3 regions of the Sporosarcina sp. Y838 genome follow, and region 3 is predicted to be linked to each of the others. Evidence: riboswitches for the same ligand, from Rfam matches in the RefSeq annotation. Region 3 holds a riboswitch; each other region holds the start of a gene.
What was found. Region 3 has a riboswitch for S-adenosylmethionine ahead of AC1TO4_RS09495 (methionine ABC transporter ATP-binding protein). Riboswitches for the same ligand answer to the same signal wherever they lie in the genome.
Positions count from the first base shown of each region.

Region 1: linked by a shared signal. The riboswitch ahead of msrA (peptide-methionine (S)-S-oxide reductase MsrA) and the one ahead of AC1TO4_RS09495 (methionine ABC transporter ATP-binding protein) in region 3 are both predicted to bind S-adenosylmethionine.
Region 2: linked by a shared signal. The riboswitch ahead of AC1TO4_RS13800 (methionine biosynthesis PLP-dependent protein) and the one ahead of AC1TO4_RS09495 (methionine ABC transporter ATP-binding protein) in region 3 are both predicted to bind S-adenosylmethionine.

Region 1 is NZ_JBXCJD010000002.1:134,447-144,772, reverse strand. It holds gene AC1TO4_RS03475 (hypothetical protein) at 448-1,110, shown strand; gene AC1TO4_RS03470 (hypothetical protein) at 1,159-1,284, shown strand; gene AC1TO4_RS03465 (hypothetical protein) at 1,308-1,535, shown strand; gene AC1TO4_RS03460 (hypothetical protein) at 1,856-2,545, shown strand; gene AC1TO4_RS03455 (hypothetical protein) at 2,789-3,145, shown strand; gene AC1TO4_RS03450 (hypothetical protein) at 3,301-4,026, shown strand; gene AC1TO4_RS03445 (hypothetical protein) at 4,287-5,030, shown strand; gene AC1TO4_RS03440 (hypothetical protein) at 5,306-5,503, opposite strand; gene AC1TO4_RS03435 (hypothetical protein) at 5,544-6,107, shown strand; gene AC1TO4_RS03430 (hypothetical protein) at 6,159-6,536, shown strand; SAM riboswitch class I at 6,976-7,086, shown strand; gene msrA (peptide-methionine (S)-S-oxide reductase MsrA) at 7,186-7,746, shown strand; SAM riboswitch class I at 7,816-7,926, shown strand; gene AC1TO4_RS03420 (YezD family protein) at 8,260-8,427, shown strand; gene AC1TO4_RS03415 (MetQ/NlpA family ABC transporter substrate-binding protein) at 8,542-9,363, shown strand; gene AC1TO4_RS03410 (methionine ABC transporter ATP-binding protein) at 9,369-10,326, shown strand, end outside.
Region 2 is NZ_JBXCJD010000011.1:52,011-62,336, reverse strand. It holds gene AC1TO4_RS13845 (carbon-phosphorus lyase complex subunit PhnI) at 1-1,095, opposite strand, end outside; gene phnH (phosphonate C-P lyase system protein PhnH) at 1,095-1,691, opposite strand; gene phnG (phosphonate C-P lyase system protein PhnG) at 1,765-2,187, opposite strand; gene AC1TO4_RS13830 (GntR family transcriptional regulator) at 2,313-3,026, opposite strand; gene AC1TO4_RS13825 (hypothetical protein) at 3,915-4,085, shown strand; gene AC1TO4_RS13820 (AI-2E family transporter) at 4,430-5,446, shown strand; gene AC1TO4_RS13815 (methylated-DNA--[protein]-cysteine S-methyltransferase) at 5,478-6,002, opposite strand; gene AC1TO4_RS13810 (ABC transporter ATP-binding protein) at 6,338-7,075, shown strand; gene AC1TO4_RS13805 (ABC transporter permease) at 7,072-7,827, shown strand; SAM riboswitch class I at 7,904-8,010, shown strand; gene AC1TO4_RS13800 (methionine biosynthesis PLP-dependent protein) at 8,088-9,209, shown strand; gene metC (cystathionine beta-lyase) at 9,206-10,326, shown strand, end outside.
Region 3 is NZ_JBXCJD010000005.1:242,846-253,171, forward strand. It holds gene AC1TO4_RS09450 (hypothetical protein) at 109-348, opposite strand; gene AC1TO4_RS09455 (erythromycin esterase family protein) at 500-1,762, shown strand; gene AC1TO4_RS09460 (PaaI family thioesterase) at 2,124-2,609, opposite strand; gene AC1TO4_RS09465 (AAA family ATPase) at 2,659-3,378, opposite strand; gene AC1TO4_RS09470 (hypothetical protein) at 3,501-3,929, shown strand; gene AC1TO4_RS09475 (hypothetical protein) at 4,081-4,377, shown strand; gene pepF (oligoendopeptidase F) at 4,502-6,322, shown strand; gene AC1TO4_RS09485 (MetQ/NlpA family ABC transporter substrate-binding protein) at 6,387-7,199, opposite strand; gene AC1TO4_RS09490 (methionine ABC transporter permease) at 7,217-7,888, opposite strand; gene AC1TO4_RS09495 (methionine ABC transporter ATP-binding protein) at 7,878-8,891, opposite strand; SAM riboswitch class I at 8,994-9,104, opposite strand; gene AC1TO4_RS09500 (aminotransferase class I/II-fold pyridoxal phosphate-dependent enzyme) at 9,274-10,326, shown strand, end outside.

The sequences.
Region 1 (10,326 bases), on a different contig from region 3:
AAATGAATCCAAAGTAACGAGTCTAGAGTGGGTATATTGATATTATATCAAAAAAGTACCAGTAGACTAGATTTGAAACAACTTTTTATCACTTCATAAAATAGAGACTACATGGTTAAGTGGGCTAAACTATCTAAGCCTAATTCGTGAAATATTGGCGTTCTTTGACAGTGGGTTAGCAGAGTGGTATTTATTATTAGAATGAAACTAGCTTATTAATAAAAGAGTGAGAAAAAATCACGCAATACTTAAATTTGCCGGCTAGTGAAAATGACTTATTTGAATTTCCTAGATAATCTAAGCAGCGTACTCCGAAGTTGTTAGATTTATTTTGCGAAGTCGTATTCCATCAAGATTAAATGCCTACATGAAAAACACATACAAAAAATTTACAAAAAAATACAAACCGACTTACAAACGAAGGATACATTGGAAGGAGACTATGAGTTGAAACGATTACTAATTCCAATCTTGATAGTTTTTTCGATTTTGATAGGGGGATGTACAGGCATGGAGAAATCAGGCGCTAAAGAAGAAACAACAAAGGAACTTCCGGATACAATTGCAGTACAAGACGAGTTTACACGCTCATTCCTCGTTTCAACAGACGAAGTTGCAGAAGGGCATTATGCCTTTAAACCATGGACAGAGGCCTATACGATGTGGATACCTGTGGATGCTAAACTATCCGAGGGTTTTTATGAAAAACGAGAAAAGCACTGGGAGCGATTTTCATATGCGTGGCTAGATAACGAAGAAAATCTATCCTACGGCTTATTTGCGCAATTTGAAGACCGACCTGATTCTGAGGAGGTAGGTTTAGAACACTTGTCTGACTATGCTAAATTTGAAGGTGAATATAGTAAAAGTGAAGATAAGAATACTGTTTATTACTATGGTAAAAGAATTTCTGAGGTTGGAGAAGAAGGAGAAGAAAAAATTCCCGTCTATTCACATATAGGCTTCATTAAAGATAAAAACAGTGATAAAGCATTAGGGCTAATGTTTGATCACCATTGCAGTGATTGGACAACAAATTGCACGGCAGATACAAAAAGTATTGAAGATCATTTTTGGGAATTAGTCAAATCAGTAAAATTTGAGGATTAAAGCAGATGATGCATTTGCTACCCAAGTCTAGCTAGAGGGGAGGACAAGATGCGTAAATCAAATGACGAACAACTAGACGTACTCGACTCCGCTATGGACTCGCCAATGATTTCAGTATTAATATTATCGATATCGTGGACAGTGGAACAGAAAACGCATCATTGCTTTTCCTAGCCATCAACCGCTTGGATGAACCTATGAAAAATATTTCATTCGATTACACGTTAGGCCTCGATTCTGGAGAAAACATATGGGGAGGCGTCGAAGTGAACCTTTCCGAAACAGATACCGGGATCATTCAACCGAATCATGCAGTTCCATTCTCCCTCGGCATAACGCCAGAACAAGAAGCACTCATTGACACACTCGAACAGGATAACCAAGTCGTGAAGATGGATAATTTTAAATTTGAATCTGTAAAATGAAGAAAGCGTTGCAATGCTACTTATGATTGCAACGTTTTTAGCTGTTTCGCCTGAATAGTGGATGCGACCGCCGTAAGCTTGTTGGGGACCGCTTATATATCGCGTGGACCGCCCGTATATGGATTGAGACCGCTCGTATATTTCGGAGGACCGACCATATATCGAGAGAGACCGCTGCCACCCGGCATAACGAAGGAGAAATGGATTCAATTGGAGATGCAATGAAAAATTTGTAAAAAACATTAACGATAATGTTTCTTCTTGGTTTAAAGGATAGGAGCGAATCGAAAATCGGAAAAAAAGGTATTGATGATGTTACGTTGTCTTATTTAAGATTCCAAACGCCACAAGAAAACAGAAAGAATATTATTGTGTACTTCTCTATTTTTCTATACGTGACCGGAATGATTCCAATCATTGCTGTACCATTCTCAGCCATGTATTTTACTATAGCAATTGTACCCATTATGTTAATCCAGTTATGGGCATTGCTATATTTAATTGCCCCCTACAAGTTTGAGAAGTCCTATTATCTCTTCTTCGGGATATACGGGGTAGTCAATACATTTGTCTATTTCTTAGCAATACAAAAGTTACTGTATCTCCATTTAGAATCAGTAGGAAAGGCTCCTGTCATTATTGGATTTATACTCTTTGTCAGCTTATTGGTGTCGATAAACTGGCTTAACATAAAGGCACTTTACACAGGAACGTATCATAAAATGCAACAGTCGAAGAGTATTAACGTTCGCTATTTAACATTTGCGGGAATAGGGTACGTAATTGCTCAACTCATATTAACATTCGTCTATAGTGAATCGGCAAAAATGATGATTTTCATAGTATTACTCTCGTCATTATCACTATTCACGGCTTATTTTACAGTCTACATTCACCGATACTATTATATTAGTAAAAACATGGATCACGTAAAACAGGTATACCCCTCTTTTGGTTTACCACTGAATGAAAGACAAGACGAATCTAAAAAAAGTAAGAGAAGGAAGTGAAGATGTGATTCCAGAGTTTACGGAAAATGATATTTTCGTTATGTTGCATACGCTAAATACAAGTCAATCATCGGTTTTTCCAATCCATTTATAGCGTTAACAAAACAGGAAATAGAAAAGGGATGGGAGAAAACGTATAAGAAACTTCATATTCGTGGGCTTGTTAACCTCGTCGACGGTGAAGTTAAGTTAGAGGAAGGGTTCGCCAATACGCTCTGGATTATGTCCAGAACGAATTTGACTGTGGAAATTCTTACTGACGGGAAAAAGAAAAGCATATTTTATTTCGGTACAGAGAATGTAGTTGAATGCTCTCGAACTTTGGATAATATTTACACACTCTATATGCACGGTGCTCCCGACGACACATGGAATGGCGTCATCTATCCACGTATGCTTGCTGGCGTTGAAAAACAAAAAGTGCAAATGAAAGATAGAATTCTTATTCCGTCTGCTGCTAATGTGACTGGAGACGTTGCTGTTGCGGGAGCCTCGATTGCAGCTTCTGCATGGGCCGGAGTTCAGGTGGGAGTGTATGTTGGTACGTTAGGTGGTCCTTTGGGGGTTGTAGTTGGTGCCGACGTAGGTTTAGTCGCCTGAGTAGTTAGCACGTATTTATTAAGTGAATTAAAAATAATGGATGTGGATAATGACGGGGAAAGGGATTCGGTTGGGGATGCAATAAAGAAAGGAACGAAAGGATTGATTGATAACGTTTCATCTTGCTTTAAATGATGTTTTAGGAGATGGAGAAAATGAGTAGTCAAACAGAGGTAGATAAAATTACCATGTCTTATTTAAATTTACTAACACCTAAAGAAAACCGGAGAAATATCATCACATTTTTCCTTTTGTTCCTAGATTTTTTTGGGATTTTCCCCTTACTGGCTGAACCATTCTCTTATGAATTTTTAATGGCAGCAATAATCCCGACTGCCTTGTTGCATATATGGGCGATTATTTACATTGTGGATCCATACGGTTTTGAATTATCTTATTACTTGTTTTTTGGAATTTACGGTATTGTTAATACGTATGTCTTATTTCTAGTCATTCAAAAGTTCCTCTATTTACATCTCCAAGTTTCAAGTAAGTACCCATTCATCTTCGGGATTGTACTTTTCCTTAGTCTTTTATTAATCATGAATTGGATAAATTATAAAGCTTTACATAGTGGTACTTATTATAAATTACAAATTAAAGAAGCAGGAAATGCATCCTGGATTGTTACTGCTTCCGGAATTGGTTATATATTGGCACAAATGATAATGACGTTTATTTTTAGTGAATCAATAAAGATGATTATTATCATATTTTTATATTCCCTTACTTCTGTATTAACCGCTTACTTTTCAACATCCATTCATAGGTACATTTTTTTAAGCAATAATGAGGAAACACTCAAGAAAATTTATCCTCATTTTGGGTTACCGAAAAATCAAAGGAACCTGCCAGTGAAAAAGCGAAAGAAGCATAAATAAAGTAAATAAGAAAATCAAGAGAAGAAAGAAGTGAAGGTATGATTCCTAAATTCACGGAAAATGATATTTTCAGGATTGTAACGCTTTTAGTTGTTCAATGGGATATGTAATCGTCCAACTTGCCTTATCACTCCTTTATAGTGAATCAGCAAAAATACTTTTTTTATAAGATAAGAAAGGATAAGTTATTTCTTCCCAGGTCGGTGTCACGCGGCATAACGACGGAGAAACAGATGCTATCAAAAAAGTTGTAAGAAACATTGACGATAATGTTTCTTGGTTTAAAGGATAGGAGAGAACCTAAAATCGAAAAGAAAAAAATTGATAAGATTGCGTTATCTTATTTGAAATTCCAAACACCTAAAGAAAATAGATCAAACGTCATCGCATTTTTCTTAATATTATTATATGTAATTGGTATGATTCCAATTTTAGGTGTGCCATTTTCATTCACTTACTTTATGGCGGCAATTGTACCGGTAGTAATCCTACAAATTTGGGCATTGCTTTATTTATTCGCCCCATACAAATTTGAGAAGTCCTATTATCTCTTTTTTGGTGTATATGGGGTCGTTAATACGTATGTCTATTTTTTATCAGTGCAGAAATTGCTGTATTACCATGTTGGAGTGGAGGGAAAAGCACCTTTTATTATAGGACTGTTTCTACTTGTCGGTTTACTTTTGATCGTTAACTGGCTAAATGTAAAAGCGCTTTATACGGGAACGTATCATGAATTACAACAAAAAAAGAACATCAATGTCCGCTGGATTTCAGTTGCAGGAATGGGATATGTAATAGGTCAGATTATCTTATCAACTGTCTACGGTGAATCTACAATAATGCTTATTATCGTAGTTCTAATTTCTCTACTATCGATTATCACTGCCTATTTCTCTGTTTATATCCATAGGTATTTTTATATTGTTAAAAATATAGATAGTGTAAAGCAGGTTTATCCAGAGTTTGGTTTACCACTGAATGAAAGACAAGACGAATCTTAAAAAAGTGAAAGTAGGAAGTGAAGATATGATTCCCGAGTTTTCGGAAAATGATATTTTCGATATGTCGCAAACGCTGAATACAAAGTCAATCATTCCATCAGAAATTAGATACAAAATAACCGTTTGATGTTGTTTTATAAAGAAGGCAGTAAGTGGTAGATTGACGGATTACATATATTCAGTTAACCAACTGGCAATTGGGCATTTAAAATAAATTGGGATTGCTAGATGGAAAAAGATAGTGTAAAAGCTTTAATTTTAATGAACAAGGTAGCTTATACAACGAAAAGTAATTGAAGCTCACAGTGTACCGCCCATAAATCGCGTGCGACCGCTCGAAGTACGCGGTGTACCGCCCAAATATCGATTGCAACCGCCCATAGAACCGAATCAGTAGCTAAATGATAGGAAGGTTGGAGATACAAATGCGTATCTGCAATATGGAACTCTGTTTTTATAGTAAATATATACATAGTCGACAGTACTGTTAATTCAAGATTGGGGAGTTTGAAAATGAAGAAGTTACTTGGAATTTTATTCGTCGCAATACTATTAATGGGGTGCAATGCCTCCGATGACAAGCAACAGAAGACAACGGATGAAGAAAACGTGAAAAAGAATAAAGAGCCACAAGCGCTTTCGTTGCAAGTATTAAAAGTAGACGAGGAAAATGGTGTCACATTGGAAGATGGGGTATATCAAGAATTGTCGGGTCTTGTAGAAGCTAATCCAACTATTGGCGTTGCGGACGACTTTAGTATTCACGCACTTGACCTTGTAAAAACAAAGGCTGGTGGGAGTGTCATGTTATTCTTAGGCATTAACCGGTTAGAAAAGGGAATCAAAGATATTACGTTAGAATACACGTTGGGCGTGGAGACGGAAGGAACAGTAGAATATATATTCAATCGTGAAGAGATACTCCTACCTGAGCGATATGCAGGTGTTATTCAGCCAAACCATGCGATCCCATTTACCCTACCACTAACACCAGAAGGGGAAAAAGTTCTTAAATTGTTGACCCAGGAAAATAAAATCATGAAAATTGATAACGCAACATACGAATTGGAGAAATAAGAAAAGTGCTACAGCTTTTGTATGCGGAGAAGTAATGGAGGTCTCGAATAAATGAAAAAAATAATGATAAATATAAGAGAAGTATTGAAACAGTCCGCTTCGGAAATCAAGGCGAACTGGAAGTTAAGTCAACAGGTAGAAGGTAAAAGGAATAAGATGACCATGTATGTATTAGTTTATATGAATATCGTTTTTTTGCTTGTCTACGCAAGCCTTTGTTATGGTTCTATTCTTTATATTCTGTTTGGAATCATAGGCGGCGCAATCCTAGGAATTACAGAAAGTCCATATTGGTTCTTATTATTCCTATTGCCAATAGCCGCGCTGCCCTTTTTGTATTTCGTGCATACCTTGTGGAAATCTCACTATCCCAACTTTAAAAAGGAATATTTAACAAAACATTCGATTCAAGTGCCCCCAGAGAGATGAGTATTTCCAAGGCAGCCGTTTTGGTAGCCGACGGATTATATTCCTACACACGCCCATCTCTGAATCATGTGGGGACCGCCCAAATATGGTTTCCAACCGCCGATATCCACACCCCACAAAACCGACGCACCGACAGTCACTAAGTCACACAAAACGCTATCCAGAAAAACCGTTAAGAAGTAACAAAGAAACCCTACCAAATTTAAATCGGATAATTTTCTGTAATCCGAAAGTGCCAAGAGCACCTATTTCACTCACTTACTCACCAACTTAAAAGCATTATCGAAACTGAACGGATCTAGTTCTTTCCTCACAACCAATAAAACATTCAAACATCGTATATCTTACTCAATATAGTAAAAAATCACAAAATTATATTTTCAGACATTGACTTATCTAAATGGATAGACTAGTATGAATATCAATTACATAGCTAAAACTCTTATAAAGAGAGGCGGAGGGATTGACCCTGTGAAGCCTCGGCAACCATTGAACAGTGTTCAAACGGTGCCAATTTCAACAGATTTATTATGAATCTGACAGATGAGAGGTTTTGCACGCGATATTTGTTATGCGGCGACCTCTTCTTTTAGGAAGGGGTCGTTTTTATATGGCAGGGGCGTTTATTATAACGAAGAGGGGGATTATGATGACTCAGAAAAAAATTGAATTGGCAACATTTGCGGGTGGGTGTTTTTGGTGTATGGTGCAGCCGTTTGATACGCAACCCGGTATTGAAAAAGTAGTTTCCGGTTATATTGGAGGCGTCACTGAAAATCCGACGTACGAGGAAGTGCGTGCGGGGGTTACGGGACATACGGAAGCGGTTCAAATCACATACGATCCGACTGTCTTTTCATATGAAAAACTAGTAGACCTCTATTGGCAGCAAATTGACCCGACGGATGCAGATGGTCAGTTTGGCAGTCGTGGAACTTCTTACCGCACGGCGATTATTTACCATCATGAGGAACAGCGACAAGTTGCGGAACGCTCAAAAGAGGCGTTAATCCAAAGTGGTCGCTTTGAAAAACCAATTGTTACTGAAATCGTTCAAGCCACAATCTTTTATCCTGCCGAGGACTATCATCAAGACTATTATCAAAAGAACCCAGAAAAATATAAAGTCTTCAAAGAAGAGTCGGGAAGAGCGCCCTTCATTCGCGAGAATTGGAATGGGAAATTGGTAGAGGCGTCACTTAAAAAGTAAATAGTTTTAAAGTATAGTTGACACATCGGAATAGATGGATTATTATGAATATCAATTACATAAACAAAACTCTTATAAAGAGAGGCAGAGGGACTGGCCCTTTGACGCCTCAGCAACCATTGAATTCATTCAAACGGTGCCAATTCCAGCAGATGTCGTTCGTCATCTGACAGATGAGAGGTTTTGCCTACAAACTACGTGTTGCGGCGACCTCTTAGTTCACAAGAGGCCGCTTTTTTATCTTTTTTCAGCAGAAGACTCTCACCTCTATAGGTGGGAGATGAATGTGGTTTTGTTATCCTGTTCAATGGGTGTCCAACCGCCCGCTGAACGAGGAGGAATGAAGTTCAATTCCTCCCTGATAAAGCCTCCGGCGGATGTCACAGATTTTGAAAGGAGTTAATCGAGCAAGCTCGATTCAAAATCTGGACGCAATTACGCCGAGGCGTAATTGATTGCCAATCATCAGATTAGACGTTGTGACCGTCACTCAGAAAAAAAGGAGGATGCGCAATGGTTTTGAAAGTGAATGATGTAGTTAAAATCGATGCGATTACGCAGGCGCTGAAAGGTTTGGATTTTGGAGAGGTACACATTACCATCCATGAAGGACAAATCGTTCAAATCGATCGAACTGAGAAAAAACGGTTCCCAGTACTGAAAACTGAAAATAAGAAGTGAAGCTGACCGGACAACCGGAGGCCTCTTGACTTTCACGATATTGTTCAAAGACAATATTGCGAATTGCTGGAGGCCTTTTTTGTATATAAATTAGAAATTTAGGGGGAATAGAAGATGAAAAAAGTGTTTAGAAATTTATTGCTAATTGCAATTAGTGTACTGGTATTGGCGGGGTGCGGGTCTGCATCTGCGGATGATGAAAAGAAGATTAAGATCGGCGCAACAGCGGGTCCTTATAGTGATCAATTGAAGGAAGGGATTATTCCTATACTTGAAAAAGACGGCTTCGAGGTTGAGATTGTCGAGTTCAATGATTATATCCAGCCGAACAATGCGCTAAATGAAGGAAATATCGACGCGAACTTATTCCAAAATCGAAACTATTTAGTGAATTTCAATGAATCCCATGACATGGACCTCGTACCTGCATATGGCGTTCCGACTGCTCCAATTGCACTTTATTCGGACCAACATACAGCTCTTGAGGATGTAAAAGAAGGCATGACGGTGACGTTGCCAAACGACCCAACAAACCTGGCAAGATCTTTGAACATGATGGAAGACTACGGCTGGATCACAATCTCTGAGGATGTTAATCCGATAACAGCTTCCGAAAAAGACGTGGAAACCAATAAATACAACTTGAAAATCCAACCACTGGATGCGGCGCAAACACCTAGGTCACTCGGTGATGCTGACTTCGCATTCGTCAATGGGAACTTCGCTCTGGCATCAGGTTTGAAATTAACTGAAGCGGTCGATGTGGAGAAAACATCTGAAGATTACTTGATTTACTTGACGATACGAAAAGAAGACGAAGATAAGCCGTTTGCCAAAGCATTGAAGGCAGCGTATCATTCCGACGAATTCTATGAATACACGAAAGAAAATGCAGCGGGTTATGTGCTACCACCTTATCAAGCAGAAAAGGAGTGAATTAAATGATTGAAATCGTCAATGTGACAAAACAATATAAAGACGTGAAAGCCGTTGAAGATGTCACCCTGACCATTCAGCAAGGTGAAATCTTCGGAATTATTGGCTACAGTGGCGCCGGAAAAAGTACATTGTTGCGCTGCTTGAACATGTTGGAAGCACCGACGGCGGGGCAAATCTTCATCGACGGAAAAGAAATGACTTCATTGACGAAGAGAGAGATTAAGAAAGAACGTGTGAAGATTGGCATGATTTTTCAACACTTCCACTTGATTAGCTCGAAAACGGTCGCAGATAATGTCGCATTTTCATTGAAAGCTGCGGGCAAAAGCAAGAGTGAAATCAAGAAACGCGTAGCGGAATTACTTGACATGGTTGGCTTATCGGATCGTGCGGGACATTATCCAGCTCAATTATCGGGTGGACAAAAACAACGTGTCGGCATTGCACGTGCACTGGCAAATGAACCGAAAGTGTTGCTGTGTGATGAAGCAACCTCGGCTCTTGACCCGACAACGACAGCGTCCATCTTAGAATTGCTTCAGGAAATCAATCAGACATTAGGCATTACAATTGTCTTGATCACGCATGAAATGGCAGTCGTACAACAGATTTGCCACCGCATCGCCGTGATGGAAAACGGAAAAGTCGTTGAAGCAGGTGACGTCTATGACTTGTTCGCGAATCCAGCAACGGCTTTAACAAAGCAATTTGTGCAAACGGTCCATTCTTTAACATTGCCAGATCGCTTGCTAACGGGCCGAAAAGGGTCAATCGTCCAAATCGTGTTCCGCGGGGAATCTGCTGAAGAAGGCGTCATTGCAGAAACGTTGAAGAAATACAACGTCGCCATCAATATTCTTCACGGTCAGATAACGTACATACAGGACCGTCCGCTTGGAACGCTCATCATTGAAATTGATGGAGAAAAAACAGAATTACAGAATGCAATCGACTATATTA
Region 2 (10,326 bases), on a different contig from region 3:
CTCCTTTTTAATTTTCCGTATGCTATCTAGCTTTGATTGGAACGTAACGTAATGAGGCAGTTTCAAATGGGAGATAAAGCCACTCGACTCTACCGAATCAATGTGCATCAGAACAAATTCTTCATCCTGCGTCGGGTAACCTTGGTTTCCTAATTCTAAGCTCTGATCTAAAATGCTCATGGCAATTGCCTTTGTTTCATTCTGTCCGAAACAAATTCCATAACCTATCTCAAAATCAATTTCTTCCCTATCATTTTCTTTTTGGCTTGAAACCGGAACGAACGCTTCCACTTCCGTCACTTTAATTTCACCGATATAAAAATCATTTTCTTCGTCATCTGTCTTATCTGTTGGATACCCAATCGTTAATGGCAACTTACCAACACGCAGTTCTCCAACTGTCGGATGTACTGGACCGTATCCGCGAATTGCTGCATATCCAAGAGAAGTGACAGTTCCCGTTTGTCCTCTCGTTAACACTTGCAATCTTTCACTGCGTGTTGTCGGGAACTGGATACTTTGTTTTGTCACATCAATCGGTTCCGTGTTGTCGTCTTCTACTTCGGAAAGTAATTTTTCCTTTCGAAGGTAATCAACTACCTTTGGCAACGAAGTTAAACTGGCTTTATCTATCATTGTATTTTCTTCATTCAAAAATTGGTCAAGCCATTCTTTCATCGTATTTTTCGATTCATCAATCAAATCAAAGTCCATTAAACGATGTGTATAATCATAGGACGCCCCTAATATCTGACCGCCTGGAATATCCTTGAAACTCGCGGATATTCTACGTTCTACTGCCATTAAGTCCGTTTCAACAACACGCGTATAATAAGTCCTTGGCAATGTAGAACGGTGAGCACGTAACAGGAACACAGCTTCTTCCATATTCCCTTCCGACTGTTTAATGGCAAGTGCCGCCAAATATTCCGAGTACAGACTGCTTTCGGACATCACCTGGTCAACCATGCCGCGCATCGTCGCCATAATCGTTTTCACTTCTAATAGTTCCTGTGATTGGACCCGTTCAAAGGTGAGGCGTTTTATCGATTCTTCAATCGCTTCTGTTCCACCTTTAACCGCTACATAAGCCATTAAGACACCCCTCGATCGTGAATAATCGTTGTTCTTGGCAGACACATCAGATTGGATTGCCTATCGATTAATATCATATCCACTCCGAGCGGGTATTCTTTATTGGCCTCAGCCCTTGCACCCATCCAATATTCACTACCCGGAATTTCTACGTTTTCTTTATTCGCAATTCCTGGTCCTTCTAAAACGAGATATAGCTCATTTGCTAGCGATTCCGTTTCCATGATAATCGTTGCGGATTTTTGAGGATCCACAAGCGTCCCTTTTTTCGCTTTCGTAAATACATCATGTAAGAATTGTTGCTGATCATCTTGCATAATGAATATGTAATCCGCTTTATGTAAATCCGTCACTTTTGACAATGTATGGGCAGAGAAAAGTGCTTCGATTGAGGCTGTATTTTCACCTATGACATGATAACGAACTTCTGCATCCAGCAATGTAATCGCACTCAGAAGAATTGAATGCGAGCAAAATTCTCGGTGCCCCTCCTGTTCACTGCCTTTACCAATATTTTTAATCGTTCCTGGTCTCGACATACAATGAAGGATTGTCCGAAAAACTTCTTGTGTATCGTGCACTACGTCAATGGCCATCGTTTCACTCCTAAACATAATTTAATAAATCAATTACACCTTGGCGTAATTGCGCCCAGATTTTGAAATGAAGTTAAACGTCCATCATTTCAAAATTAACTTTTGTTTTTAATATGGATGCTTCTTTTAATAGTCTGTTTTCATGAATTCGTTTTTCTTCATCTTCGAAAAGCAATGTCCACTTTTCAGTCTCAACCAAGTTTGCTTCATATGCTGCATCGATTACGGCTAACTGGTAGGAGAATTCTTCTTCATCGCCCACGATAATTCCGATGCCTAATGTATTATTAATCTGAACCTTTGTTTCGGTCACAAGTACTTCTCCAAGGTAAAATAGTGATTTTTGGGCCGTCTCTCTCAACTTGACCATCGCTAACGCTTGTTGTGGGGTAGCTAAAACATGAATATCGTAGTTACGTTCAATTTCATTTACCAATTCTCTTGTAAAATTACGTGAGCCATCGATAAGTATTTTCGTTCGTTTGCGTCGATTCATCATCTCACTCCTTCACAACCTCATCTTATCTTGTTGCCAAGTGGCGTGATGTTAAGTAATTATTAAGGAATGTAAATGCAAATTAACAAAAAAAAGCCCCTGTCAAATTGACAAGGGCTTGTTCTTCATTCATTCGCAATAACGTATGTAAACAAGTCACTGCGGTATATGATTTTTGTATATTCTAGCACGTTTTTTTGAATGGCATCTACACAATCACTTTGAATTATTAATAGAGGAACTAGCGAAGTACACTCGAGAAGAGTTCGCTCGACACTCGTCGGAAACGAAATAGTTACGTAACTTTTACTACTGACAAATTCAGTGAATCCTTGATCTTCGTAATAAGAAAACATTGACTGAATGTGGCCGCCCTCTACTTCTATTCGAGGAAAAACAGATTTTGCAACGTATGAAATATGGAGCGCTAACGGCTGTCCGTCTATGATCCGAAGTCTTGAAACCTTAAATACTTCATCCTCCTGCTGCACTTGCAACTTAGCAAAGATACTCGGATCATAGGCGATTTTTTCACACCCCAAGTTTTGGGTTACCAGTTCATATCCAGCACGTTTCATTTTTTCACTAAAGCTAGAACTTCCCGACAAATGCAATTCAATTTGTTGCAGCTTAGGTTTTAAAAACCTACCTTTTCCTTGTTGCGAATAAATATAACCCATATCTTCCAATTTCAAATAGGCATTCCTGACTTTTATCCGCGGTACTTGGTAGTGGTCTGCAAGTTCATTTTCTGATGGAAATTGGTCATTCGCTTTATATTTTCCTAAAACAATATCTTGAATGATGTCATCGATTATGATTGACTCAACACTTTGCATCAATTTATTTCCCCTTTATAAAAGTAGTAATTAGATGGTACAAGTATACACTATTCGTTCTAAATTCAACTTAAGTTAACAGGATATGACTTAACCTATTGATCATTCCATTTATTCGCATAAAGTGCCGGCGAGAAGGGCTGAAAGCCACCCTTTTCACTGGACTATTTCCGGCCCGCTTACGGCGATTTAATCACGACAGTCTTACCGTGAGTCATGTGTGGCTAGAAGTGACTACGTCACTTCTAGCCACACTCTTTTCGGTTATCCTATTGTGATTAATCGCCTGTCGCGTTCTTGCAATATTCAAGTGAAAAATGCATTTACTTTAAAAGAAAAGAATAGACGACTTTATATAGAGACAGTAAGTGCCCGAAGATGTAATTTCGGGCACTCTAGCACGTTACACATTATATTCTCGGCTTAATCTCAACTAAGATTATGTGATACTTTATAAGAAAGTGACACTTCCTTAAATAAAAATAGGGATCCGATAAAAGTAGGCTCGAGCGGCCAAAATTGTATCTTTGGCCGCTTCTCTCTAGGTAAGAAGCGAACTATTCTTTCGTCTCGAAAAGCTTTGGTACTACTTGTAGCTGTGTTTTTGGAGAGCGGCGAATGAAAAACCGCCATACGATTACCTAAAAAATAAGTAGGGATGCGACAAAGTCGCATCCCTACTTATTTAAGTCATTTCGATACTTGTATAGAAGTTTTAAATTCAAAGCGATCAAAACCAACTATATATATTGCCCATTTTCCTATTAAGTTATTTACTAGTTGTTTCTGGTTAATCAACAGATGTGATTAATTATAAATTATATCCTACATGAATCAATCGCTTCTGAGCCATATTAATAAGAATCAATTAGTAAAGGAGGAATCGGCATGAAAAAAGATGATAGTAATAAATTGAATAAGGGTAAAACGTTGTCCGAAAAAATTAGAACAGGAACCATTAATGAAAATGGCATTCATGAAGAGTTATCTCTTGATTTTGCTACTCTTGGTGATCGAAAAAAGGCAATGGTTGATTTATATCGTTCTACGAAAAAGTAATTGTTGGCAGAGCATAGTAAAACCATCCTTGTTAGATATGCAAGGGTGGTTTTCTGTTATTCAATGAAGGTAAAGGAGGTATAATGCAGTTGCAACATTCTGAGCTTATTGAGTAGCCATTTCCACTCATTAAAACATGCCCCAAAATTTCATTTATTGCTCGATGTATCATATAATTAATCAAACACTAAAGGGAGGTAACCTAATTGGTTTAAATCTCCTGCGCCTATATAATACATATTCTTTTACGAGTAAATAGTAAACTCTATTATTTATGGCAATACTAATATGAATGATAGGAAGATTTATCACATCAAACTAATAATGAAGGAGCTACAGTTCAGATGAATGGATTATTTGATATTTTCGAGAAAAAGGGACCCCGTCGTCTTATTATCTTTGCTTTAATAATTTTAATTCTTTTCAGCGTCAGAAGTATGATGAATATCATCTTACTAACCTTTATTTTCGCATTCCTTATGAATCGACTAGTTGAATTTACGGTCAAACGAGTGCGCCTAAATCGGAAGGTATTGGTGATTCTACTCTATTCAGTAATCGTAAGTTTATTAATGTTTGGTATTGTAAAATATCTGCCTTTAATCACAATGGAAATCAGTCAAATTATTAAGCGCATTACCAACTTCTATGCTGAACCTCATGACAATGTTTTGCTTAACTATTTAGAATCCATCATTTCTACCAATCAAATCGCTGCCTATTTGGAAAACGGTTTTTCGTTTCTGGTAAAATATTTTTCCGATATTAGCAAAACGAGTATTCAAGTGTTGCTTGCTTTAATTTTGAGTTTGTTTTTCCTATTGGAAAAACCACGCTTAATAGAATTCACCAGCAAATTTAAAGACAGCAAAATAGCTCCTTTTTATTATGAAATTGAATTCTTCGGAAAAAAGTTTGCACGCACATTCGGTAAAGTAATTGAAGCTCAATTCATTATCGCAATTGTTAATACGCTTTTAACGGTAATTATATTAATTGTACTTGGATTCCCACAAATAGTTGGTTTGACAATAATGGTTTTCTTCTTAGGCCTTATACCGGTAGCAGGCGTAATCATTTCACTGGTGCCTTTAACTTTAATTGCCTTTACTATCGGGGGAATACTTAAAGTTGTTTATGTCCTTATCGCGATTATGATTATTCATGGAATTGAAGCGTATATATTAAATCCAAAACTGATGTCCTCCAAAACCGACTTACCTGTTTTTTACACGTTCGTTGTACTTATTTTTTCTCAACACTTCTTCGGTGTCTGGGGTCTGATTATCGGTATACCAGTGTTTGTATTCCTGCTTGACGTACTCGATGTAACGAATAAAGAAACGGTGATAAAGAGATAATACAATCTCTTTATCATTCGTCTTTCTTCCACTACCATTGCAAATGATTTTCCAGTCGAAGTAATTGCTCTTTCATCTCTAAACCAGCACGGAAACCGCCCAATTTCCCATTTTTAGCAATGACACGATGACAAGGTACGGTCATTAATACCGGATTTGCGCCAATCGCAGTTCCGACTGCACGGACCGAACTTGGCTTTTGTATACGTTCAGCAATATCTGAATATGACACAGTCTGGCCGTATGGGATTTCTTGTAATGCACTCCAGACTGATAATTGAAAAGGCGTACCGTGAAGATCCATCGGCAATGAAAATTCTTTTCGCCGCCCCTCCAAATAATCAATCAGTTCAACTGCATACGGCTGCAAAACGTCGGCGTCTTCAATCAGAATATGGCCTGAAATCCGTTTCTTCACCCATACAGCTAATTCCGCGGATGATGCATTTAAAGAACCCACATAACAAAGCCCTTTTGTTGTCGCTGCGATATACATATTCCATTGTGCGTGACTCAGAAATGCCCAATACACTGCAGTTTCAGTCTTGTTCTCCATCATTGCACCTCCATACGATTAAACCAACCGAGTATCTCATATTGGAAAAAAACGGGGTCCAAACTCAAAACGTTTGGACCCCTCTCTTTTTAAAAAAAGTCGTCTTGTTCAATACATATACGTTTTAAACTAGCATTAAGTTTCATTGGTTAAAAGTCTACTTTACACTTCAAGGAATAGTAGAAGCCACAATATAGTCGTCACTATAGCACAAAACGCTATATTAATAGTACTAAACATTTATTGAATTATAAGAGCTTGAATCAATGTTCCTTGCATGAATACAACCCTTAGATTAGAATTATTATTAATAAGAAAGTCTAGGAGCGATTAACATGTCCAATTTATATGAACCTGCATTACATTTTAATAACGTTGACTATTCCATTGGGGATATACATATTTTAAAAAACGTGACGGGCTCCTTTCCAAAAGGTAAAATTACGACACTCGTCGGTCCTTCGGGAGCGGGAAAAACAACGTTGCTCAAATTGTGTAATGGATTGATATCCCCCACTTCCGGGGAAATATATATTCATGACAAATCCATTTCTGCCTATGAACCTGTTGAACTACGGCGTCATGTGGGGATTGCCCTTCAGAGTGCACCGATGATAAAGGGTACTATTTATCACAACTTAGCACTGCCCCTAGAACTTCAAGGTAAAAAATTGCCAGAACAAGATGCTGTTGAAATTCTAGATGATGTCGGCCTCGACAAACTATTTCTGCACCGAAAAATCGATGAATTATCAGGCGGACAGCGTCAAAAAGTATCAATTGCCCGTACATTGATCAATAAATCAGAAATCCTGTTGCTCGATGAAATCACATCTTCTTTAGACCAATCGTCGTTAACTGAAATCGAGGGATTAATCGCCAAAATCAATCGAAAATATGGTACAACAATCATCTGGATTACACATAATCTGGAACAAGCCTTATCAATTGGCGATTACACATGGGTTGTTATGGAAGGACAAATCATCGAAACCTGTGAAAGTAACTTATTAAAATCATCGACGAATAAATTAGTGAAGCAGTTTGTAGAAGGAGGGGTATCCTCCGTATGACTTATTTAACATTAGCCATCACCCTTATATTCGTTATCATTCCCCTTGTATTATCAAAGACGCTCCGTTTAGGATTAGAAAAGGACACGATCATTGCAACAATCCGGTCGATTATACAGCTTCTCGCAGTCGGATATATTCTTAAATTTGTCTTCGACTCAGAAAATATTTTGTATATCGTGTTAATGGTTACATTGATGATTGTAGCTGCGACACAAAATGCCAGAAAGAAAGGGACAGCCATCAAGGGAATTACATGGAAAATTGCAGTCACCTTGATTTTCGTTGAAGTGCTGACCCAAAGTATTTTACTAGGCTTCCAGATTGTACCCGCAACTGCGCAATATATCATTTCAATCAGCGGCATGATTATCGGTAATTCGATGGTATTGTCAATCCTTTTCCTTAACCGATTTACGGCAGAGGTTGAAACGCATCGCGACGAAACGGAACTTATCCTGTCACTTGGGGGAACGCCAAAACAAGCCATTCATAGACAACTGATCAATTCAATCAAAGCCAGTATGATTCCGACAATCGAGAGTCAGAAAACGATGGGATTGGTTCAACTGCCTGGTATGATGAGTGGTCAAATCATCGCGGGAGCCGACCCAATTCAAGCTGTTCAGTTTCAATTGCTGATCATCTTTCTCTTATTAACGACCGCAGCAGTAACCAGTGTCTTACTCGGATTTCTATCTTATCCTAGTTTGTTCAATCAACGAATGCAGCTGCTTCGGGAAAAGCATTAGGAATCTGGTTCTTGTTTTATTATTCAAGCCATGGTAGAGTTATCTAAATTGTATATTCAAACAACTTCATATTTTATTCTTATCACGAGAGACAGAGGGATTGGCCCTAAGACGTCTCAGCAACCAACCTGTATAGGTACGGTGCTAATTCCAATAGGTATCTATTTACCTAGAAGATAAGGAGATTGACTTCGACATTTCGAGGACCCTCTCCTTATAGAGGGTCCTCTTTTTGATTCTAAAAGAAGAGAGTGAATCCAATGACAAGACGAAGTTTGGGAACAATACTAGTACAACTTGGTAATAACAGTGATCCGAAAACTGGTTCAGTGAACCCACCAATCTATTTATCGACCGCCTATAAACACGAAGGCTTAGGCCAGTCAACTGGCTATGACTACACGCGGACGAAAAATCCGACCCGTTCCATTTTGGAAGAAGGCATTGCAGATTTAGAGAGCGGTGACGCTGGTTTTGCATGTAGTTCAGGGATGGCTGCGATTCAGCTTGTTTTATCACTTTTCCGTCCCGGGGATGAATTGATTGTTCCAGAAGATATTTACGGGGGTACCTATCGTCTACTAAAGCAGTATTCCGATGTCTATTCAATCGGAACAACATATACGGATTTTACTGATGTCCATGAAGCTGAGAAATTGATAACTGCGAAGACAAAAGCCCTATTTATCGAAACACCGACAAATCCACTTATGCAGGAGTTTGATATACGTCAATACGCGAAACTCGCCCGAAAGCATAATTTATTACTGATTGTCGATAACACATTTTTAACGCCTTATTTCCAAAGACCGATTGAGCTAGGCGCAGACATTGTTATACACAGCGCAACGAAATACATCGGAGGACATAACGATGTCCTTTCCGGTCTTGTAGTTGCAAAAGGCGCGGAGCTCTGTGATGTATTGGCAACCAATCATAATGCTATCGGTGCAGTTCTGTCACCTTCCGATTCATGGTTAATCATTAGGGGACTAAAAACACTGCACTTACGAATGAAGCAACATGATGCAAATGCAAAGATAATCGCAAATTACTTGAAGAGCGAACCACATGTTGCGGACGTTCTCTATCCTGGGAAAGGCGGTATGCTTTCATTCCGCTTGCAAAATAGTGAATGGGTTGGACCTTTTTTAGCAAATTTAAAACTTATTACATTTGCTGAAAGTCTCGGAGGCGTGGAGAGTTTTATTACTTACCCAGCAACACAGACACATGCGGACATACCACGTGAAGAACGGATACGACGGGGCGTTGACGATAGTCTTTTACGTTTCTCAGTCGGAGTGGAAGAGGTAGAAGATTTGATTGCCGATTTAAAGCAAGTGTTTTCAACATTAAAAAGCGAGGTGCTTCAACAATGAGTCTCAATAATGAACGATTACAAACGACACTTATACACGCATCGACACGTGGAGATTCCGAACGGAAAACGGGTGCAGTGAATGTACCTATTTACTTATCTTCAACATTTCATCAAGAAAGCTTTGACGAATTTGGTCCCTATGATTACAGCCGTTCTGGTAATCCAACGAGAGATGCATTGGAAAAAACAATAGCCTCATTGGAAGGCGGTGAACGCGGATTAGCATTTGCTTCTGGGATGGCTGCCATCTCCTCCGCTTTCATGCTCCTTTCTTCAGGTGACCATATCGTTGTTACTGAAGATGTCTATGGCGGTACATTCCGATTTGTAACCCAAGTCCTACCAAAGTTCGGTATCGACCATACATTTGTTAATCTGGCTAATTTAGAAGAAACGACTAGTGCAATCCGGCCGAATACAAAAGTAATATATGTAGAAACGCCTTCCAATCCTCGATTGGGTATTACAGATATTGCAGCCATTGTCGAACTTGCAAAAGCGAATGACTGTCTGACGTTCCTCGACAACACATTCATGTCGCCACTTTACCAACGCCCCCTTGATCTCGGCGTTGATATCGTTGTTCATAGCGCTACGAAGTTTCTATCTGGACATAGCGATATTATTGCCGGTTTGGCAGTGACTAAGGATGAGGAGCTTGGAAATCGATTGGCGTTTATCCAGAACTCTTTCGGCTCTATATTGGGTGCTCAAGATTCCTATTCGTTAATTCAAGGGATCAAAACGCTTGGAGCTCGTCTAACTCAGTCATCCTTATCGGCTCAAAAAATCGCCGTATATTTGAATGAACACTCTTTAGTGGAAGAGGTATTTTATCCGGGGTTGGTAAGTCACCCAGGTTACGAAGTCCATGCGAAACAATCAACTAGTCCAGGAGCGGTTCTGTCATTCCGTTTGCCAGAAAGATTTACAGCAAAAGCATTTGTTGACAATGTCCGTATACCTGTTTTCGCTGTGAGTCTAGGCGGGGTTGAATCAATCCTTTCTTATCCTGCTACGATGTCCCATGCTGCTATGCCGAAAGAAGAACGGGAGAAGCGTGGAATTACGGATGGCCTACTACGTTTTTCTGTAGGCCTTGAACATGTGGACGA
Region 3 (10,326 bases):
TATCCATTCGGCCACATTTTGTATATTCCTTTAGAATATCACCTATTAAATCATTGTATGGAGGATTCAACTTATCTTCGCTCATACTCGTTAACGACGCTTTTTCTACTATTTTAAAACTTTCATTATTTCACTGCTCCCTGTTGTATAGTCCAGTTTCATCCGTTCCAATTCTATCTTCATCTTTTCTGTTTCCATGATATAGTTTTGCTGTTTCAGTTTTTCCAACTCAATTTCATCGCGCATAAACTCCCCTTTTATTTTGACAATACGACGCTGGTGATCAGTAACAATAGCAATAATCGGTACACACATGACAAGCCCAACAATTATGACTCCTTCTAGCATATAAATCCCCCTTTACCATATTGTTAGTTCCATTGTACATTATCGGAATTGTCAGTCACAAGAAAGTTAATTATTTTATTCAACTTAAATAAGGGTACTATAAAAATTTCGGGGCATACTTTTATAATACATTGCAAGAAAGGTGGGCAAAATGTTGAAATATACACTTGAAGAAGCAGTGATAAAATACGCAATTCCAATGGATTCGGATCCGGAATTTGCCACACTAATCGATGCAATTGGAGATGCTTCGATTGTACTATTGGGTGAATCGAGTCACGGTACTTCTGAATTCTATAAAATACGTGCTGAAATTTCTAAGAAGTTGATTGAGCAAAAAGGATTTACGGCCATTGCTGTAGAAGGTGATTGGCCTTCTGCACAAATAGTCAACCAATATATAAAGGGTTACAGCGAAAATGATGCAAGTGCACAAGAAATAGTCAAAGCATTTAAAAGATGGCCAACTTGGATGTGGGCTAATGAAGATATAGCTGATTTTGTTGAATGGTTAAAAACGCATAATAACAATAAAAACCCGGATAGAAAAGTGGGTTTTTACGGCATTGATATATATAGTCTATGGGAATCGATGGAAGAAATTATTCGTTATCTAACAGAGACTAATCCTGAAGGTGCGGACCTTAAGCTTGCGAAGAAAGCTTTTTCCTGTTTTGAACCTTTTAACGGTATGCCGGATCATTATGCAATTTCCACAGCACATTTTTCACAAGTCTGTACTAATGAAGTTAGCGAATTACTATCGTCAATTCGTTCGAATATAAAAAACTACGATGAAACCAATGAAGCCGATTTGAATTTAAAAGTGAACGCAATTATAGTTGATAAAGCTGAGGAATATTACCGCACCATGATTAAAGACAATACACGATCCTGGAATATCCGCGACGAACATATGGTGAATGTAATTAATGAAGTGAAAAATTATTACGGAACAAATTCCAAAATAATCGTTTGGGAGCATAATACACATATCGGAGACGCACGTGCCACAACAATGCAAGACGATGGAATGCTGAATGTCGGTCAATTGCTCCGCGAACAGTATAAAGATGACGAAGTCTACGCGGTGGGGTTCGGTACACACCAGGGCACTGTCATTGCAGCCGAGGAGTGGGGTGTCCCATATAGAATCATAAATGTACCTCCTGCACGAAAACATTCTTGGGAAGCTTTGTTACATCAAACAGGAGCATTCGATAAGTTATTTATCTTTGACGAAGAAAACAAGGAACACTTCATCAGCTGGATTGGTCATCGAGCAATTGGAGTCGTTTACAACCCTGAGAATGAGGCATACGGAAATTATGTTCCTTCCCAAATGGGAAATCGATATGATGCATTTATATTTATAGATCAAACCAAGGCACTCACCCCGATAGTTGAAGCATAGAAAAAGAACAAGCCAGTTTGAATACTCAATTTGGCTTGTTCTTTTGGCTTCTTACTTTAGATATGCAAAGCGTCAATTACAACGGCATTTCTATCAACGTTTCATGGTGATTAAGTCGCTCTCGCGTTTTCCTCCAATAACAACGAGTAAGATGGTTGCGAGGATTTCGACTATTGTCTTCATTTTCATTTCCCTCCTTGCCCCCTATCTTGTTCTATATAATTATAAGGAGCTGAAATCAGTCTACCCAACTGTTTCATTTGGCATTCATTTTCAATACTCTTTAATTATTTATATACTAATACGAAAAAAAAGCCGACTGCCTAATGGCAATCAGCATGTACTATTATTGTTTTAATGATTATTGTGCAAAGGTGGCTGGCATGACAACTGCAACGACTTCTCCTGTTGCAACAAGTGACTCGTCCGCTAAAACCTCAACTGATACCTTAAATTTCTTTGGATGGATTTCTTCTACTTTACCTACCGCTTTTAATAATGTTCCTTGTTTAGTAGGTTTTAAGTAATTCACGTTCAATGATGCAGTGACGAAACGTGGTGGTTCTACTTCGCTCTCCGGTTCATTACCGTTTTTCCGGTGCAAGGCAAGCGCAGCCGAGCCCGTCCCATGGCAGTCAATAAGCGAAGCAATAAGTCCCCCATAGACAAACCCTGGAATTGCAATATGTTTTGGTGACGGTTCGTAAAAAGTTACCGTCTCCTCCCCCAGCCAACCTGTACGGAAGTGGTAACCGTCTTCATTTAATCTACCGCAACCAAAACACCAAGCAAAATCATCAGGATAGTTATCTTGTATTGCATTTACTACTTCTCTTTTCGTCTCCATTATTCCAACCTCCCCCATTCCATATTAATTATAACATTCTGATAAGTAATTAATCATTCAAAATATCTTTTAAAAACTTTTCTCTATGATCAAGGAAGTATTTTGTAATCTGATAGTGCTCTGTCATTTCATATTCCGTTTCTTTTATCACTCCATCATCAAAACTCAAAATGGTTGCATCAGGATAGCCTAAAATGATTGGTGAGTGAGTGGCAATGATAAACTGACATTCCTCTTCTTGGACAAGATCATGCATGATACGCAGAAATGCCAACTGCCTTTGCGGTGATAATGCGGCTTCGGGCTCATCCAACAGATAAACGGCTTTTCCATTGAAACGATTTAAAAATAATGACAGGAAGGATTCCCCATGTGACTGTTCATGTAGAGACTTACCGCCATAGCTCTCAAGCGCGGCTGCTCCTAAACTGTCAATATGTGAAGCAAAATGATAAAAAGATTCGGCCCGTAAAAAGAACCCTTTTGTCACTTTAGGCATCCACGACAAGCGTAGATACTCACTAATCGCACTTTCAGATGCGTCTACATCGTAACTATTATTTCTTCCGCCACCCGCTGAATTAAATCCGCATAAATCTGCAATCCCTTCAAGTAACGTTGATTTACCCGACCCATTTTCTCCTACAAAAAACGTAACGCTTTTCTTTAAATCCAGTTTTGACATTGATTGAATAGATGGAATTGAAAAAGGATACTCATCTAGTGAACTTCCTTCATCATGCATTAGCGTAATTCTTTTCAAAAACAATTGCTCACACTCCCTTCTATTAACCTTTTTGTATGAATAAGCATAATAGTATTGGTCACAGTACTATTCAAAACACAATCGTCTGCGTATACTACATAAACGAGTTACAGGAGGAATTGAAGATGATAATTAGAGGACTTATACTGCTTGCCATAATGATGGGTGGAACTTACGCAATGGTCCAGTCCCTCCACGATTACGATGACAAGGAGTTTATAGTACTTCTCGACGCTATTCAAAACCCTTTCACTTCACTTATACTAACAAAAGCTTCCCCCCTCGGCTACAATATCGAATATACCAAGGATGAAGATAAAATTGAAAGTTTGCTTAATTTTCTCCAAGACTATAAAATCCGGAAATTGAAGCCGGAAGATATTAGACTTGAGGACAATATCGAAGAGTACAGCATTATGTTACAAGATGAAGACGGAAACGAAATTACGATTATCCTAAATGAGAATTTAATCATCCAAAACTCATTACTCTATTACGAAGTCGTTGACGGACCACTAGATGTTGACTGGTTAGTTCAGTTATTTATAAAATAGGTAATTTGCAAGGACAAGAAACCTGAAACTTTCTTGTCCTTTTTTTGTTGACTTGCTTATCGTTTTTAATACAATTGTATATTACTCGTTGAATGTTTCAGCTATCGTATATACTTGTTAATAGGCATTAAAAAAGGAGTGTATTTCCGTGATGGAATTTAAAAGTATCGATGATCAAGTCATTCAGAAATATCAGCAGGATGAACAGCTGATGATCAGGTTATTTGTGCAATGGTGTTCAAATAACGACTTAAATCCACATGTACTGTATGGCAAAGCTTATCCAGAGCAACAAGAAAACGAAACGATGAAAAAAATAATAGAAGAAGCAAAATTTGAAGAAGAAATAGACATTGACAATGAAACAATGCTCGATGTATTGCAGCTTTTCGGCAATGATGAACTTGCTTTTGTCGTAACCGATGAAATTCAAAGGCTTTCAAAGTAACGCTTTTATCTTTCTGAAGGTTAAGAAAAGATAGACTCAATCTTTTATTATTATCAATTCTCCTATATACTAATATTTAGTTCGACATCCGTAATAAAAAGGAGTGATTCGATTGGTTAAAAGTATGCCACTGCGTTCAGAAGTACAGCTAGAAGAAACGTGGAATTTACAGGATCTTTTCAAAACTGAAGAAGCATATAACAATGCAATAATCGAGCTAGAAAAGGACGTTGAAGTATACGTTGAACAATTCAAAGGAAATATTAAGGACGCCGCTTCTGTAAATGACGCACTCAAAGGCTTTGCAGCAATTTACGAACAAATTGTTCCTGTCGGTACGTATACAAGTTTATCGTTCAGTACGGATCAGACAGATGATGAAGCACAAATGCGTTCAAGTAAATTCGGTTCTACTGCGGCAAGAATGAACAGTAAACTTTCCTTCATTGACAGCGAACTTTCCCTCTTACCTGTCGATGTATTAGAAAATGCAATGAAACAATCTGATGTGTTCAAAAATTATTTGGAGAAATTAATCCGTAAAAAGAAGTACCAATTGCATCCTGAGGTTGAAAAAACATTGGCTGCGTATTCATCAACATTCAACGCTCCTTACGGCTTGTATAATACGACGAAAATGGTCGACATGTCGTTTGATGATTTTGAAGTCGATGGAAAAATGTATCCATTAAGCTATGTATCGTTCGAAGGTGACTGGGAATCGGAAGCAGACACGGACAAGCGCCGCGCTGCGTTTGACGCATTTTCTGCAAAATTAAAAGACTACCAGCATACAACAGCAAAAACGTACGATATGCATCTTCAAACAGAAAAAACAACATCCGATTTACGTGGATATGACACGATTTTTGACTACTTATTATTCAATCAAGAAGTTGATAAATCCATGTATGACCGTCAAATTGACTTGATCACGAACGAACTTGCACCTCATATGCGTAAATATGCAAACCTTCTAAAAAAAGTCCATGGACTTGATAAAATGACTTTTGCCGATCTGAAAGTTCCACTTGATCCGACTTATGAGCCGAAGATCACAATTCAGGAATCGAAGAAGTATATAGATGACGCTCTTGCAATCATGGGCGAAGACTATGTTAACATGGTGGATCGTTCGTATAATGAACGATGGATAGATTTTGCTCAGAACAAAGGTAAATCGACGGGTGCTTTTTGTTCGAGCCCCTACGGTAACCACCCATATATTCTCATTTCATGGACCGGTAGCATGGAAGACGTATTTGTACTTGCTCACGAACTTGGTCATGCAGGTCATTTCTATAATGCGAATCGTGAGCAGAATGTATTCAATGCACGTCCATCCATGTACTTCATCGAGGCCCCTTCAACGATGAATGAAATGCTTGTTGCAAACCATTTGTTAAAAAACTCGGATGATCTCAAATTCAAACGTTGGGTCATTTCATCCATCGTTGCACGCACGTATTATCACAATTTCGTGACACATTTGTTGGAAGCTGCATATCAGAGAAAAGTGTATGAACGCATCGATTCAGGTGGTAGTGTCAATGCGGGTGTCTTAAATAACTTTAAACGCGGAGTCCTTGAAGAGTTCTGGGGGGACACTGTAGAGATTAATGAAGGTGCCGAGCTAACATGGATGCGCCAGCCCCACTATTACATGGGCTTGTATCCATACACATATAGTGCTGGACTTACGATTTCCACACAAGTGTCTAAACGTATTTTGAAAGAAGGTCTACCTGCTGTCGATGAATGGCTGGATGTCCTCAAAGCGGGCGGTACAAAATCACCTGCTGAACTCTCAAAAATGGCAGGTGTGGATATTACAACAGAACAACCATTACGTGACACAATTGCTTACATCGGGGATTTGATTGATGAACTCATCGTTTTGACGCAAGATATCGAAGCAAATGAAAAGGCGAATGTCTCACAATAAATTCAAAAAAAGCTGACGAAACCGTAATGGTCTCGCCAGCTTTTTGCTATCTATTTTGAAATTCTTATTTCATCCATTCGGGTTTACCAAAACCTTCAAAATCCGAATCAATCACTTTTTCAAATTCTGCTGACTCTACGATTTCAATAATATCTTTAGCAAATTGTTTATCGGTATTTTCCGTTTTTACTGCAACAACATTTCTGTAAATATCGAGCATATCTTCCAGAACCAACGCATCCAATAAATTCATGCTTGCGGCAAGTGCGAAGTTTCCAGGAACGGCTGCTAAATCAGTGCCATCAAGGGAGCGTGGAAGCTGTCCCGCTTCGATAGGTTGAAATACTAAGTTCTTCTTGTTCATTGTGATATCCTTTTCGGATACTTTTAATACTTCTGCATTAGGATCGAATTCAATCAGACCCACGTCTTGTAACACTAATAGAGCACGAGCCCCATTGACAGGATCGTTTGGAATGGCAATTTTTGCGCCTTCCTCAATTTCTTCGATAGACTTGAATTTATTGGAGAATATCCCCATTGGAGCTGTTGGAACGATAATCAGTGGTGACAATTCCGCTTTAGTTTCTTTCACAACATTCTCCAAGTAAGTCGTGTTCTGGAACAAGTTTGCATCAATATCACCACTTGCTAAGGAGTTGTTCGGCTGAATATAATCGCTGAACTCGACTAGTTCCACTTTATATCCTTTTTCTTCAAGTCCGGGAATAATCGCCTTTTTTAACATATCGCTGTACGGTCCTGCAGTCGAACCAAGCTTCAAGGATTTATCATCAGATGCTTCTTCTTTACCACCACAAGCGGCAAGCACTGTTCCAAGTATAAGGACTACTACAACAAATAGAAACTTTTTCATAATTTTTTCTCTCCCTATCATCTTTTATCAACAACTTTTGAAATACGATCTCCTGCAAATTGAATTAGTTGTACAAAAATTATTAATATCACGACAGTGACAACCATAATCGTATTGTCGTAACGATAATAACCAAACCGGATTGCTAAATCGCCGATTCCTCCACCGCCGACAACGCCTGCCATCGCCGAATAGGCGACTAAACTAATGACTGTCATTGTCACACCTTGAATAATACTTGTTTTTGCTTCCGGCAGTAGCACATCTTTGATAATCATCCATGGCGTCGCACCTACCGCGATTGCAGCTTCAATGACACCTTTATCAATTTCACGTAGCGAAGTCTGCACGATTCTAGCAAAAAATGGAATCGCAGCAGCAGATAACGAAACGCTCGCTGCGCCAGGACCAATCGGAGTTCCTACTATTAAAATAGTCAACGGGATCAGCGCGACTAGTAAAATAATGAACGGAACAGAACGGACCATATTGACGATAAAACCGAGAACTGAATTCAATACCCTGTTCTCTAAAAACAGTCCTTTTTCCGTGGTGAACAATAGGATTCCTAATGGCAGTCCAATAACTAGCGCGATGACAAGAGAAATACCTATCATATAAAGCGTCTCACCAAATGCTTTCGTAATATCAGGCATAAGCTCCATAACATGTTGAATATCAATTCCCATATTCAATAACCTCCACTTGGGCAGCCCGCGATGACATATAGGCAATGGCCTTTTCTATTTCGTCATCTTCCCCTTTAAGTTCCATTAAAAAAGTACCTAGAGGCATTTCTTGAATATATTCAATCGAGCCATGAAGGAAATTACCTTGTACCCTAAATTGCTGGACCATATCTGAGATAATTCCCTCGCCCGCCACATCCCCTTTAAACATAACTTTAACGAGTTGTCCCGTACACCTACTCAATATTGCTGATGGAACATCAAACGATACGACACTACTGATAAACTCCTTGGTTAATGTTTCTTGAGGGTTTGAAAAGATATCATATACTTGTCCTTCTTCAATCACTTTGCCATTTTGCATAATCGCCATTCGATCGCAAATTTCCTTCACTACATTCATCTCATGCGTAATAAGAACAATTGTAATACGCAATTCCTTATTGATTTTTTTCAAAAGCCGTAAGATTGATAGCGTTGTATTCGGATCGAGTGCGGAAGTTGCTTCATCACAAAGCAAAACGGATGGGTTATTCGCGAGCGCACGAGCAATGCCCACTCTCTGCTTTTGGCCACCACTTAACTGTGCAGGATAGACGTCACGCTTATCAGAAAGGCCGACCATTTCAAGCAACTCTGTCACCCGTGTATTTATTTTATCGGGAGATGTTTTTGCAGCTCGTAATGCAAATGCAATATTTTCAAATACAGTCTTTTGGCTGATTAAATAAAAGTGCTGAAAAATCATTCCGATTTTCAAACGCGCCAGACGAAGTTTATTTCCTTTTAGATTCATCAGATTTAAACCGTCGACTAAAATCGTTCCACTCGTTGGTTTCTCCAATAAGTTGAGGCATCTGATAAGTGAGCTTTTCCCTGCGCCCGAGTAACCGACGATTCCGAAAATCTCTCCTGTGTTTATGTCTAACGACACATTATCAACGCCGGTAACAACTCTCTCTTTTGTTGTATATACTTTCGACACGTTTTGTATTTGTATCATATAAATCTCCTCTTTCTTTAAATGGAAGTATGAAATCTCTGGATGCCTGACCATATAAAAATGCTTCTTTCATAATAAGAAAGAAGCACCGAAAAAGGTTTCAGCTCATCTTTCAGAATGAAGTTCACTCTGTAGGAGTTAGCACCTTCCTTGCTTTACACAAGGGGTTGCTGGACGTCATCGGGCCTATCCCTCAGTCTCTCTTGATAAGTACCATTATATTATTGTTTTGATGATATACCATTAATAGTAGTCATTTCTAATTAATTTGTCAACCTATCATCATGCTATCCTTTTCGGAAGTATTGTCAATTAAGTTGCATTCCATGTATACTAACCTTAAAATAATAGTTTTTTACTATATAGAAAACGGGGTTATTAAATGGCACTATCAAATCGATTAAAAAACTTACCGCCGCACTTTTTCGCATCACTTGTACGAAATGTTGAAGAAGCTCTTTCGGAAGGTCGAGACGTTATTAACTTGGGGCGTGGTAACCCCGATCAACCTACTCCACCTCACATTGTAAAAGCACTTCAAGAAGCGGTTGAAGATCCAGCAACACACGGGTACTCCCCGTTCAGAGGAACGCCCGAATTAAAACAGGCGGTTGCCGACTTTTATAAGCGAGAATACGATGTTCAAATTGACCCGACAACAGAAGTCGCAATTCTATTTGGTACAAAACCCGGCTTGGTTGAGTTACCGCTTGCCATAATGAACGAAGGTGAATTACTTTTGCTTCCGGATCCTGGATATCCCGATTATTTATCAAGTGTAAGCTTGGCAAACATTAAATATGATTTAATGCCATTGGTAGCTGAGAATGATTTTTTACCTGATTATAATGCCTTAACGGAAGAACAAAAAAAACAAGCAAAATTAATGTATCTGAACTACCCGAACAATCCAACCAGCGCAACTGCCAATATACCTTTCTTCGAAGAAACGGTTGCATTGGCAAAAGCCAATGATATTGCCATCCTTCACGACTTCGCTTACGGTGGAATCGGTTTTGACGGCGTTAAGCCTGTCAGTTTCCTACAGGCGGAAGGCGCTAAAGACGTTGGCATTGAAACGTACACGTTGTCAAAGACCTATAACATGGCCGGTTGGCGGGTCGGCTTCGCTATCGGTAATGCTGATATCATAGAAGCAATCAACTTATTACAAGACCATCTATTCATTGATATTTTCCCGGCTGTTCAGCGCGCGGCTGCGGCTGCGTTAACAGGAAGCCAAGATTGTGTAGATGAACTCGTATCCCTCTACGAAGGTCGCAGAAATGTCCTAATTTCCGAATGTAGACGAATCGGTTGGGACGTCGTTGCCCCAACAGCTTCTTTCTTCGCTTGGTTGCCTGTTCCAATAGGATATACAAGTGAGTCTTTAACCAATTTACTATTGGATAAAGCGGACATTGCCGTTGCACCC